2 regions of the Rhizobium sp. No.120 genome follow, and region 1 is predicted to be linked to the other one. Evidence: predicted binding sites of a transcription regulator. Region 1 holds the regulator's gene; the other holds the start of a gene.
The links. Region 1 encodes LexA, which represses DNA repair genes until DNA is damaged. Its sites were predicted from a motif close to TGTTCNNNNTGTGTTCNG; they were not measured.
Positions count from the first base shown of each region.

Region 2: the regulator LexA is predicted to act here: its motif matches at 2,140-2,157, upstream of dinB (DNA polymerase IV).

Region 1 covers NZ_BAAJNQ010000003.1:95,311-101,811, forward strand. The annotation lists gene ACYJRZ_RS10985 (FtsB family cell division protein) at 1-260, opposite strand, end outside; gene eno (phosphopyruvate hydratase) at 479-1,753, opposite strand; gene kdsA (3-deoxy-8-phosphooctulonate synthase) at 1,903-2,742, opposite strand; gene ACYJRZ_RS11000 (VOC family protein) at 2,739-3,626, opposite strand; gene lexA (transcriptional repressor LexA) at 4,044-4,766, shown strand; gene ACYJRZ_RS11010 (ComEC/Rec2 family competence protein) at 4,747-6,501, opposite strand, start outside.
Region 2 covers NZ_BAAJNQ010000010.1:25,805-32,305, reverse strand. The annotation lists gene ACYJRZ_RS23500 (Orn/Lys/Arg family decarboxylase) at 1-882, shown strand, start outside; gene ACYJRZ_RS23495 (N-acetyltransferase family protein) at 904-1,464, shown strand; gene ACYJRZ_RS23490 (hypothetical protein) at 1,503-1,826, opposite strand; gene dinB (DNA polymerase IV) at 2,212-3,309, shown strand; gene ACYJRZ_RS23480 (helix-turn-helix transcriptional regulator) at 3,439-4,314, opposite strand; gene ACYJRZ_RS23475 (MFS transporter) at 4,427-5,878, shown strand; gene ACYJRZ_RS23470 (APC family permease) at 5,972-6,501, opposite strand, start outside.

The sequences.
Region 1 (6,501 bases):
CGCGCATATTGATCGAGCATATCCTTGTCCAAAGAGCCGTCGCTCAATAGAGTGACCTCTTTTTCAAGGTGTTCGCGCTTGGCGACAAGCTCAGCCAGTTCCTTGGCGCGATCGATGCGGCGCTGCTCGAAAACCTCGGTCGCTTTCAGGCCGTAATCGCCGTGAATGCAATGATAGCCGAAGTAGCTCACAAAAGCGATGGTGATGGCGGGAAGGATAAGACGGCCGAACCTTCTCTTCTTATGATACTTTGTCCACATACTCGCTCGTCACGCTCTGGCTTTATGCAATCCCCCTCAAGGCCATCCGGCCCGAACAAGATCACATGAAATCAAACACCTGGAGCCAAGTTAACCGGCAGAGATTAACCGTCCGTTGACTCTAACTGCCAGGGCCAACAAAAAACCGCGCCCCAAGGCGCGGTTTGATCCAAGCGATAATTTTGCCGCAGGTCCGGATGGACCCGACAAATCAGACATCAGCCACGGAGAATAGAACGGCCGGCATATTTTGCCTGCGGGCCGAGTGCTTCCTCGATGCGGATGAGCTGGTTGTACTTGGCAAGACGGTCGGAACGCGACAGCGAGCCGGTCTTGATCTGGCCGCAGTTGGTGGCAACGGCGAGATCGGCGATCGTGGAATCTTCCGTTTCGCCCGAGCGGTGCGACATGACGGCGGTGTAGTTGGCCTTGTGCGCGGTTTCGACGGCATCGAGGGTTTCGGTCAGCGAGCCGATCTGGTTGACCTTGACGAGGATCGAGTTGGCAACGCCCATGCGGATACCATCGCGCAGGCGGGCGGAATTGGTGACGAACAGGTCGTCGCCGACGAGCTGGGTCTTCTTGCCGATTAGGTCGGTCAGCGTCTTCCAGCCTTCCCAGTCGTCTTCAGCCATGCCGTCTTCGATCGAAACGATCGGGTACTTGGCTGCGAGTTCTGCGAGGTATTCAGCCATGGCGCCGGACTCAAGCGTGCGGCCTTCGCCTTCGAGAACGTACTTGCCGTCCTTGAAGAATTCGGTCGAGGCGCAATCGAGGCCGAGAGCGATTTCGTCACCCGGCTTGTAGCCGGCCTTTTCGATCGACTTCATGATGAAGTCGAGCGCTGCCGGCGCGCTGGAAAGGCCCGGTGCGAAACCACCTTCGTCACCGACGTTAGTGTTGTGGCCCTGCGATGCCAGTTCCTTCTTCAGAACGTGGAAGACTTCCGAACCCATACGGACGGCTTCGCGGATCGAGTCTGCACCGATCGGCAGGATCATGAATTCCTGGAAGTCGATCGGGTTGTCGGCGTGAGCACCGCCGTTGATGATGTTCATCATCGGGACCGGCAGCAGACGGGCGTGAGCGCCGCCAACATAGCGGTAGAGCGGCAGGTTGGCGCTCTGGGCAGCAGCCTTGGCGACGGCGAGCGAGACGCCGAGGATGGCGTTGGCGCCGAGGCGCGATTTGTTCGGCGTGCCGTCAAGCTCGATCATGATATTGTCGAGTTGGATCTGGTTTTCAGCGTCCATGCCGCCGATCGCGTCGAAGATTTCCGAATTGACAGCTTCGACGGCCTTCTCGACACCCTTGCCAAGGTAGCGCTTGCCGCCATCGCGAAGTTCGACGGCTTCATGCGCGCCGGTCGACGCGCCCGACGGAACCGCCGCGCGCCCCATGCTGCCATCTTCGAGGTAGACATCGACTTCGACAGTCGGATTGCCACGGCTGTCGAGAATCTCGCGGGCGATAATGTCGGTGATTGCGGTCATGATAGCTTCCTGCTCGCTGGTTTATAAATCGATTTAAATCGTCTTAGTCGAAGGCGCGGAAATTACAATGGCGATCCGCGCCGCGATTTGGCACTCCTGCAGGCCGCGTAAAGCAAATTCATGTCAGCCTGTTGAATGCCGGCTATGTTTCAGGCCTTGGCGATGGCATCAAAGGCCAGCAGCTTCTCCAGAAGCCGCGGCATGTCCTTCAGATAAACCATGTTCGGACCGTCGGACGGTGCATTGTCGGGATCCTCATGAGTCTCGACAAAAACACCTGCGACGCCGACGGCAACGGCCGCACGCGCCAAAGTCTCGACGAAGCGGCGGTCGCCGCCGGTCGAACCGCCCTGCCCGCCGGGCTGCTGCACGGAATGGGTCGCATCGAAGATGACGGGCGCGCCCATCGCCGCCATGATCGGCAGCGAGCGCATATCCGAGACCAGCGTGTTATAGCCGAAGGAAGCGCCGCGCTCGCAAAGAAGGATGTTCGGGTTGCCGCTATCATTGAGCTTGGCAAGCACGTTCTTCATGTCCCATGGCGCCAGGAACTGGCCTTTCTTGACGTTGACTACGCGGCCGGTCTTGGCGGCGGCAACCAAAAGATCGGTCTGGCGCGACAGGAAAGCCGGGATCTGAAGGACATCCACCGTCTTGGAAACGATGGCGCACTGCTCTTCCGTGTGGATATCGGTCAGAACGGGGAAGCCATATTCTTTCTTCAGGTCTTCAAAGACTTCCAGCGCCTTTTCCAGGCCGATGCCGCGCTTGCCGGACAGCGAGGTGCGGTTCGCCTTGTCGAAGGAAGATTTGTAGACGAGGCCGATGCCGAGCTTGCCGCAGAGCTCCTTGAGCACGCCGGCAACCATGAAGGCATGATCGCGGCTTTCCATCTGGCAGGGACCGGCGATCAGCGAAAGCTTCGCAGCATTGGAAAAGAGGACCTTGGAGGCACCCTCGCCGACGGTGACTTCGGAATTCGTGCTCATATTATCTCCTCGAAGGCGAACAGCGCGCCCTGACCGGGCGCCAACCTCGCCAATAGACGATTGTTCTTACGCGTATAGGTGACGCCGTTAGCAGCGAAATGCGACGATGTCACGGAAAGATCGCGCGTCTTGAAAAGGATTGCACGTGCCCTGAGCCCCGGATCGTTAGCAAGAACAGGCAGGTCATAGAACGCCTCCATGCCTTCCGGCGTCAAAATCTCAAGATCGGCGTTAGGTGCCTTGACGGTCAAACCGAAGGAATGCTCCGTTATTTGCGGGCTGCCGACAACGTCTTCGAAGAAGCGGCGATAGGCAGCTGGCCGCGGCGCGGAAAGCGCCACGCGCGCGATGCCGGTCACCCCGTTTTCATGACGCTCAAGCACGCTTCGGTCAGCCGGAAGCGGATTGATGCGCTGACAGCAGAAGGCGAGAAAATCCGGCGCGCGCAGATCCGCGGCAAAAGCAAGACGAAAGCCGGCCGTGGTTTCCGTGCCGTCCTGCATCTTCATGGGACGGGAGAAATCCAGCATTCGTCCCGCAGAAATCGCCGCCGCTTTGAAACGCTCGTCATCCGCCACAGCATCATCCGTACCGAACACCACGGCCGAAAAGCCATCTTCCCCCACCCGGAAGCGATAGGCCTGATCGCGCGCAACAAAAACATTGCCATCCAGGATGCTCCTCCCGCACTCTTCCGCGGATGCCACAGCCAAAGGCTCTAAATAGGTTTTATCGGCAAGATAAACGCAGGCATTCTGTGTGCCAAAGGGATGGCGCGCATCCGGAGCCACTGTAAAACCGAGCTTGCCGAGGCGCTCGCGCGCCAGGGCGATATCGACGGTCGGCAGCACAAGATGATCCAGTGGATGCTGTGACGAATTCATGGTTCCTCCTGTTTGCCTGTGGGAGCAGATTTGCGCCCATCCTTCGCTCAATTCAAGACAGGAACATGGACACTCGACGCACAGGGGCAGGACCGAAGGCAATCTCGCAAACGTGATCGCTGATTCTCAATTCCATCGGGCTTCAACGACGACGCGCAACATCGATCCGCTTCCTGGATACGCCGACCAAGTAATAAGGCATGAGAATGGAAATATCGACATTTCATATATTTTTCAAATCGTTGCAGCATGTATAGCGTCTCGACGTGTTAAGCCGATCCATTCGCAACTCGTGTTTATTTAATTGACCCTGCAAGGCTTTACCGAAATTTAAGCACTTGCGGAACACATATGGAACATATAGTGTCCGTTCTGGATTTGTTTCACGGCTTTTCTTGATTCTGGGGTTCCAAGACGATGTTGACGCGCAAGCAGCAGGAACTGCTTCTCTTCATTCACGAACGCATGAAGGAATCTGGTGTTCCGCCATCCTTCGACGAGATGAAGGATGCACTGGATCTGGCATCCAAATCCGGTATCCATCGTCTGATCACGGCGCTGGAGGAGCGCGGCTTTATCCGCCGGCTGCCGAACCGAGCCAGGGCCCTCGAAGTCATCAAGCTGCCGGAAGCCTATAGTCCAAGTCTGCAGCCTCGCCGCGGTTTTTCGCCGAGCGTCATCGAAGGCAGCCTCGGCAGGCCACAGCCCGCCGCTCCGCCCGCTCAGCCGAAGGTCGCAAATGACGATCATAGCGGTTCGGCTTCCGTGCCCGTGATGGGCCGGATTGCTGCCGGCGTTCCTATCTCGGCCATCCAGAACAATACACACGATATTACCGTTCCCGCCGACATGCTTGGTTCTGGCGAACATTATGCGCTTGAAGTCCGCGGGGATTCGATGATCGATGCGGGTATCTTCGACGGCGATACGGTCATTATCCGCAATTCGACGACAGCCAACCCGGGCGACATCGTCGTGGCGCTCGTCGACGACGAAGAGGCGACACTGAAGCGCTTCCGCCGCAAGGGTGCCTCCATCGCGCTGGAAGCCGCGAACCCAGCCTATGAAACCCGCATCTTCGGGCCGGATCGCGTGAAAGTTCAGGGTAAGCTCGTTGGCCTTATTCGTCGCTATCACTGACCGGTGAGTTGTCGACGACTGGTGGTGCCTTTGCAAGTGGCGCGTCAAATTTGCCGGTGCGCCAATCATAAGTTCGATGTCTGGTCCATGGCCGCTGCGGGTTCTCGAATGCGGCTGATATGATGGGCTTGTCGGCGGTAAGCATCATTTCGATGGAGCCGGTTTTGCGCAATGTCGCACCGGTTATGAGCATCGCTCCGGAGCGGCAGTAGTCCAGCCGCAGCCGGATATGTGTCACGATAATGTTCCCCGTGTCGCAAGCTGCGGGCAGGTAGGCTGCGTTCTCGATGGTGACCAATATCACGCCGTTTTCCAGCATGGCTACGCACCATGCTCCCTTCTGACAGGCAAAGCTTCCCTGCATGGTACGATCTAAGGCTTCCGCCATTGCTGTACCGACCGCCTTCTGCTCTTCGTTACTTAGTCGCTTATGCCGATCCGTCTTGCTGATCTGCGGAAGCCGGTCATCGGTCGCAAGCATCGTTGGCGGTTGATGTTCGGCCGCGACCAGCGCTTTTTGCCATTGCTCGAAGATGAAGGCCTGCGGTCTCTCGCGATTGGTGGAGAGAATATCATCCTGGCGCAAGGCAACGAGAATGCCATCTTCCGAGATCATCAGATCTGGCTTCGGCACGCCGGAGCCGAACGCAGCCACACCGACAGATGACGGCGATAGCAACAGTCCCAGATGGCGAAGCCTGGTCCGCAGCATGCTCATGATCAGGAATCCTGCGATGAAAGTCGGCATCAGCCAGCCGGGCTGGCGGCCGAAGGTGATATCGCCTCCCCAGCCTGCTACGGTTTTCGCGATGATGATCACAAGCTCCAGTCCCTCGCCGGTGACTTTCCAGAACGGTCCATCGATTCCGAAAGGCATCAGCAGCATCGCCATCATGCCGAAGGGCATGACGATGAAAGAGACGACGGGCATGGCCGCAAGGTTGGCGGCAAGTCCATATGTCGCCAGCCGGTGAAAATGTTCGATCGAAAATATCGCTGTCGACACACCGCCGATAAAGGAGGTGGATATCACGCCCCCGAAGAAGCGCGTGATAAATAGCAATGGGCTCAATAAGCGGATGCGCGAAACAACGTTCTCGCGATGGCGACGTCGTTTCCACAGCGAATAGCCCGAAACCAGCGCAAGCGTCGCGGCATAGGACATCTGGAAGCTCGGACCGAGCACTTGCGACGGAGACAAGACGAGGATGACGATGGCTGAGAGCGCCACATTGCGCAAGCTGATTGACGGTCTATCGAAAAGCACGGCCACCAACATGATCGCCATCATGATGAAGGCGCGTTCGGCGGAAACGCCGAAACCGGAAATAAGGTAATAGGCCGTTACCGTCAGAAGTGCGCCGAAAGCCGCAAATTTCTTTGTTGGCCAAGCCTGAGCGACACCGGGGAAAAAGCTGAACAAATAACGTAGACCGACATAGAAAATGCCGGCCGACAGCGCCATGTTGAGGCCGGAAATTGCAATGATGTGGGTCAGGCCCGCGACTCGCAAGGCCTCAGTCGTATCCTTTGAGATCGCACGTCTCTCATCGGTGACAAGCGCTGCGGCAAAGGCGCCGGTATCTCCCGGCAAGGTTTGCCTGATCCGGTCGCCTATGCTGTTGCGCAAGCCCGCAAGCCAGATATCGGCCGTATCCAATAACGAGCCGGCAGCGTTGTCACCGGATGGTGATAATAATTCCGGCGTTCCGTAGGCAAAGCCATTCGCGCCGAT
Region 2 (6,501 bases), on a different contig from region 1:
TTCGAGCCTTTCGTGCCGGATCGGGTGGCGATCCCGGATGTGTCGAGCCCCGGCGCCGTGCATGACGTGCCGTGGGAAAGTGTCGCGACCGACCAGCTCGCAACCAATCCTGCCTTCTGGCACCTGACGCCCGATGCCTCATGGCACGGCTTTTCCGGCATGGAGCCGGGTTTTGCCATGACGGACCCGAACAAGCTCACCTTACTTACCCCCGGCTTCGACCGAGCGAGCGGGAAATACACCGAGCATGGGATTCCAGCGCCTGTGGTCGCACAATATCTGCGCGAAAACCGTATCGTCGCGGAAAAGAACGACCTCAATTCGCTGCTGTTCCTTCTGACGCCCGGTGTCGAGGCCAGCAAGGCCGGCACTCTGATCAGCGGCCTTGTTGCCTTCAAGAAGCTTCATGACGACAATGCGCTGCTGGAAGAGGCAATTCCGGAATTCTACCGTCGCCGTCCGGTTCGCTACGCGGGCGTGCGCCTGCGCGATCTCTGCGCTGAGATGCACAATTTCTTCCGCCAGGCCGATGTAAGCGCCCTGCAGACGAAGCAGTTTTCCGCCGAGCATCTGCCGCCGATCGCCATGTCGCCGCACGATGCCGCGCGCTGCCTGGTGCGCAACGATGTCGACTATCTGCCGATCGACGCCATTGCCGGCCGCATCGCGACGACGCCTTTCGTCGTCTATCCTCCGGGGATTGCGACCATCGTGCCGGGCGAGCGCCTGACGGAGCAGGCAAAGCCCATGATCGACTATCTCAAAATGTTTGAAACCTGCTTCAACACCTTCCCCGGCTTCGAAGTGGAGATTCAAGGCCTCTATCGCGAGATTGATGCATCCGGCAAAATCCGGCTCTATACCTACGTCGTCGCGGAATAGGTTGGAAAATTCGGATTGGTCATGAAGCAGGGTAAACCAATCGTCGTTCGCCCGTCCCGGGAGAGCGACGTCGACGCCATGTTGGCTATCTATCGCCGCCATATTCACCGCGGCGTCGAGGCCGGGGTTGATGACAGCGACACCCCGCAGCCGGACGATCTGCGCGAACGGCGCAAGAATTTGAAGGACAAACGCTTCCCGCATGTCGTTGCGATCGACGGAGAGAAGGTCGTCGGCTATGCCTATGTGGTGCTGTTCCGCAAGCGCCCGGCCTATCGCTATACCGTCAAGCATTCGATCTATGTGCATCACGATCATGTCGGCCAGGGCGTCGGCAGCCTGCTGATGCGCGGACTGATCGACGCCTGCGCCGCGGCTGGCTTCCGGCAGATGATCGGCTATATCGACGCGGACAATGTCGCTTCGCTCGCCTTGCACGAACGCTTCGGCTTCGTTCGCGTCGGCCTTCTGCCAGCCGTTGCTTATCGCTACGGTCGCTGGGCCGACACCGTGATGGTCCAGCGCTCGCTCGGTCCCGGCTCCACCACGCAACCGCCTCCGCCACCACTCTCGACCCGCTGAAGCAGAGCGGATTGCGGCTGCCGCGGCAAACTTGGCGCCTATGCCTGATGCTGCGTTTGAGCTGGTCTGAAGCCCAAGACGAAATTCACGACCTTCGATGAGGACATTTCGCAGGGCTTGAGAGAGAGGTTTCCTCCGGAGAGCATATACAGATTAAAGCTGACGATATCGGTCCCGCCAAGCTCTTCGCCATAGAGCCAGATCCGTTTCCCGTCGGTAGATCGCTTGACTGTGACACCCCAGGGGCGATCCTGAAAACGCCCCTCCGAATAGCCGTCAGGCAGCTTAGCAAGCGCATCTTCGAAGCCCGACAATTCGGCGGGCAGCGGCTGCGGAACGTCGTCGATCATGGTGCCAGGCATTCGTCACATATGCCGCAACCGTCTTCGTCCATCTTCCTCGCCGATCGCAGCCTTCGGCAGCATAGACATGCGGTGCCATCGGCTCGGGATTCCTCATCACGCTCGGGCGGAAGGATCTCCATAAGCAGGTCGGAAGGCGGATTGGTGGCGATTTGGCCCATCTTGAGGCTCCGTATTGGGGGGACGGACAAGAGATAAGAAGCCCTGAGCGCATCTCAAGGTGGCGTTTGCGGCATGGCTGGCCTGCGGCAATTTCCTCGCCTCTCCCTAGCAAACCAACAGAGCCGGTTTGATATCGTCATCGGGGATGATATGTTCTGCATTTGTTTCAGCCCCTGTAGTTGATGGGCCGCGCTGAACCTACTATGTGATGACCGAGACCTCCATGAACGACACGAGCTCGAGCCCAGTCCGAAAGATCATCCATGTGGATATGGATGCATTCTATGCGTCGGTCGAACAGCGAGACAATCCCGAGCTGCGCGGCAAACCGCTTGCGGTCGGAGGGTCGGCTGCGCGCGGCGTCGTGGCGGCAGCAAGCTACGAGGCCCGCGCCTTCGGCGTTCACTCGGCGATGCCTTCGGTTACCGCCAAACGCAAATGTCCGGAGCTGATTTTTGTGCCGCCGCGCTTCGACGTCTACAGGGCGGTGTCGCAGCAGATCCGCGAGATCTTTGCCGAATATACTTCGATGATCGAGCCGTTGTCGCTCGACGAGGCCTATCTCGACGTCACCCAGAACCACAACGGGATGGAAATCGCCACCGAGATCGCGCTGGAGATCCGGATCAAGATCAAGCAGACCACCGGCCTCAATGCTTCGGCCGGCATTTCCTACAATAAGTTCCTCGCCAAAATGGCAAGCGACCTCAACAAGCCGAACGGCCAGGCGGTCATTACACCGAAAAACGGGCCGGCCTTCGTCGAAACGCTTCCTGTCAAGAAATTCCACGGCGTCGGGCCGGCAACCGCCGAGCGCATGCATAAATACGGGATCGAAACCGGGCTGGATCTGAAATCGAAATCGCTCGCTTTCCTGCGGGAGCATTTTGGAAAGGCAGGCCCATATTTCTACGGTATCGCCCGCGGCATCGACGAGCGCCAGGTAAAGCCGGACCGGATCCGCAAATCTATCGGGGCGGAAGACACGTTCGTTGAAGATATCGACGATCTCGAACTGGCGAGGGCCGAGTTGCGGCCGCTGGCACAGAAGGTCTGGCGCTACTGCGAAGCAGGCGGTTTCAGCGCCAAAACGGTGACCGTGAAGATCAAATATTCGGACTTTACCCAGGCGACACGCAGTCGGACAGGCTCCTTGCCGGTCGCGGACGTTGGCGCCGTTCTTGAAATAGCGTCGGCGCTTCTGGCAACCGTCCATCCGTTCACGCGGCCGATCCGGCTGCTCGGCATCACGCTTTCGTCTTTGACGAACGAAGAGGACGATGATGGGAGCTCACAACCCCAGCTCGATCTCGGCATCTGAGGGATGATAATCTCCCATCCGCCATTTTGGGACGTGCTCGGCATTCCCTTGGTCGAGGGACCGAAGAGCCGATTGAGGCTCAGCGAGGGCGGTACGGGCCGTGGCTGATACCACTGCCGGCACTACCGCTCAGCAAGATCGCTTGCGCTTCATCATTGCGTTCAGCTTCTCAGCCCCGGCTTCATCGAGAGGTGTGTAGACGATCATGCGGTCCTCATTGCTGGGCCTTGACCACCAGTTATTGGATTGCAGCGGCAGGATGCTGCCATCCGCCAGCCGGAAACGCTTCACGGTATTCTCGATGCCTTTGAGCTGATAGCGATCCCATACGATGCGGAACTGATCCGAAGCGCTCATATAGCGTTCCAATTGCCGCTCCCAGCTCGGATCGTCGAGATGCTCGGCCATCGAGGCGCGAAACAGCGCTGCCATATTGGCCAGCATCTCATCGGGATCGGCCTGGCTTGCGCGCCAGGCAGGATTGACGAGGGATAGGTAGATGCAGTTCCGGTCCTCGGGCGGAAGGGCATCGAGATCGACGCCGACAAGGCGGCGATATGCCTCGTTGAAGCCGCGTATATTGTAGCGCTTCGTCTGAACAAGAGCCGGATAGGGACAGAGATGATCGAGAATGCGCTGGCTGGCCTCGGTGAGCGGCTCGCAAACGCGCGGATTCTCGAGCCGGGGCGGAACCGGCAGATTGGCCAATCTGAAAAGGTGTTCCGTCTCGACTTCATTGAATTCCAAAGCATGCGCGACAGAGAGCAGTACGCGCGGCGACACGCGGATCGGGCGGCCTTGCTCCAGCTTGGTGTACCAGGTGATGCCTATATCGGCACGTGACGCCACTTCTTCCCGCCGCAATCCGGGTGTACGAATCCGCCCTGCCCGACCGAGTCCCAATCTTTGCGGGTCAAGGGATTCCCGCCGTCTTCGTAACATCTCGCCGAGTTCCTGTGCCCGTGAAAGCATTTGATTGGGAACGATATCGAGCGTGCCGTGCATTTTCCTTCTCCAGCCTGACACTTCTTATACCAGTCTAAACAGGTATCTTGTACCAGTTTAACATGGGTGTAGAACGCTGTGGACTCAGTTTTGAAAATACTTTGAGGTCCCCATGTCATCCGCACCAATCCGGCTTGGCCAGTTCGGCCTGCTGATCCTGCTGGCCGGGCAATTGCTGCTGCAGCTCGATTTTTCCATCATCAATGTCGGCCTCGCCGCCATCTCCGCCTCGCTGCACGCCGGCGAGACCGAACTTGAACTTTTCGTCGCCGCCTATGGCGTCGCCTTTGCCGTCTGCCTGGCCATGGGTGCGCGCCTCGGCGACAATTTCGGCCGCAGGCGCATGTTTGGCCTGGCAGTCCTATTGTTCTGCCTCGCCTCCCTCCTATGCGGCGTGGCGACATCAGTCACCTTCCTCATCGTTGCGCGCGCACTGCAGGGAATTGCGGCGGCACTCATGGTGCCGCAGGTGCTGGCGACCATCCATGTCAGCCTGACAGGGCGCGATCACGCCCGCGCCGTCTCGCTCTATAGCGCGATCGGCGGTATCGCTTTCATCATCGGCCAGGTTCTCGGCGGTTTCCTGATCTCGGCTGATATTGCCGGCTCCGGCTGGCGCAGCATCTTCCTCATCAATCTGCCTGTTTGCATCCTGATCCTGCTCAGCGTGTGGCGACATGTCCCCGAAACGCGGGGCCAAGGCAAAGTTCCCGTCGACTGGTCAGGCATGATCACGCTGGCACTTCTGACTTTATCGATCTTGCTGCCGACCGCGCTCGGCCCGTCGCTCCACTGGAACTGGCTTTGCCTGCTCGGCTTCGTGCCGATCCTGCCGCTGGTGGCACTCCTCTGGCGCATCGAGCGCGCCAAGGAAGCGCGTGGCGCCTTCCCGATCTTGCCGCCGTCGCTCACGCGCATCTCCAGCATGCGCTTCGGAGGGCTGATCGCCATACTCTTCTTCACCTGCTGGAGCGGCTTCATGTTCGTCTTCGCCCTTACCTTGCAGGCGGGCGCCGGGCTGACACCGCTGCAATCAGGCAATGCCTTGATTGCGCTCGGCGGCTCCTATTTCATCTCGGCCGCTTTCGTGACACCTCGCCTTGCAAACATACGCCGGGAACTCATGTTGGCGATGGGCTGCGTGATCCAGATGAGCGGCCTTGCTCTGCTCATCGTGACGCTCGAAGCCGTCTGGCCGCAGCCTGGCGTCATCAACCTCATTCCGTCCACAGTCCTGATCGGTTTCGGCCAGGCGTTGATCGTCAACACCTTCTACCGGCTTGGACTGGCGGACGTGCCGCATGAACATGCCGGTGCCGGCAGCGCCATGCTCGCAACCATGCAGCAGGTGTCGCTGGGTCTCGGGCCGGCGATCCTTGGGGCCGTATTTGCCCAGGTGCTGCAATATTCGAGCGCCTATCTCTCCGCCGGGGTCACGGCGATCGCCGTCGAGCTCGGGCTGATGGCTATCCTGTTGGCGGCCACGCTTCTGCGGCTGGCACGGCAGCGCAGCCGACCTGAAGAAGCCGAGATCGACGACGCCCTTATCGTCGCGCCCGAATGATCGGAAGGTCAGGATCAGTTGATCCCATAGCGAAGTCCGGCCCGTGACCAGGCCGGACTTGCAAGCATAAACCTCGTTTTGGATCAGATGCCGTTATGCCGGCAGCTGGAAGAACCAATTGGCGATCAGCACGATGGCGAGGCCACCGGCAAGTGCCAGATAGGGCAGAATACCCGCCTTCCTGACACCCAGATCCTGGCCGACCAGACCAAGATCATCCATGGCGCCAGCCGGGAACTTGCCGCCATCGCGAACATAATGCCTGTAGGCAAAGACCGGCAGGATGAGAGCCGCGAAGGCAAAGCCGATCCAGAGCGCATTGGCGTAGCCCCAGACCTTGGCACCGGCACCAAGGAAGAGCGCGTTGACGAAGGCAAGCACCGTGTTTAGGCCGATGAGCCAAGACGGCGCCTTCCACGGGCGCTCGACATGGCCAGAGTCCATGCGGTGGATCCAGCCCGAATTGAGATTGAGGAAGTTGAAGATGATGTATCCGACGTTGGAAACGGCAAGCACGAAGAAATAACCGCTCGTGTCCGACGCAATGGCTAGAAGAAAGAGATTGAAGGCGAAATCCGTCCACATCGCTCTCGTCGGCGCGCCGTTCTCGTTCACATGGTCGA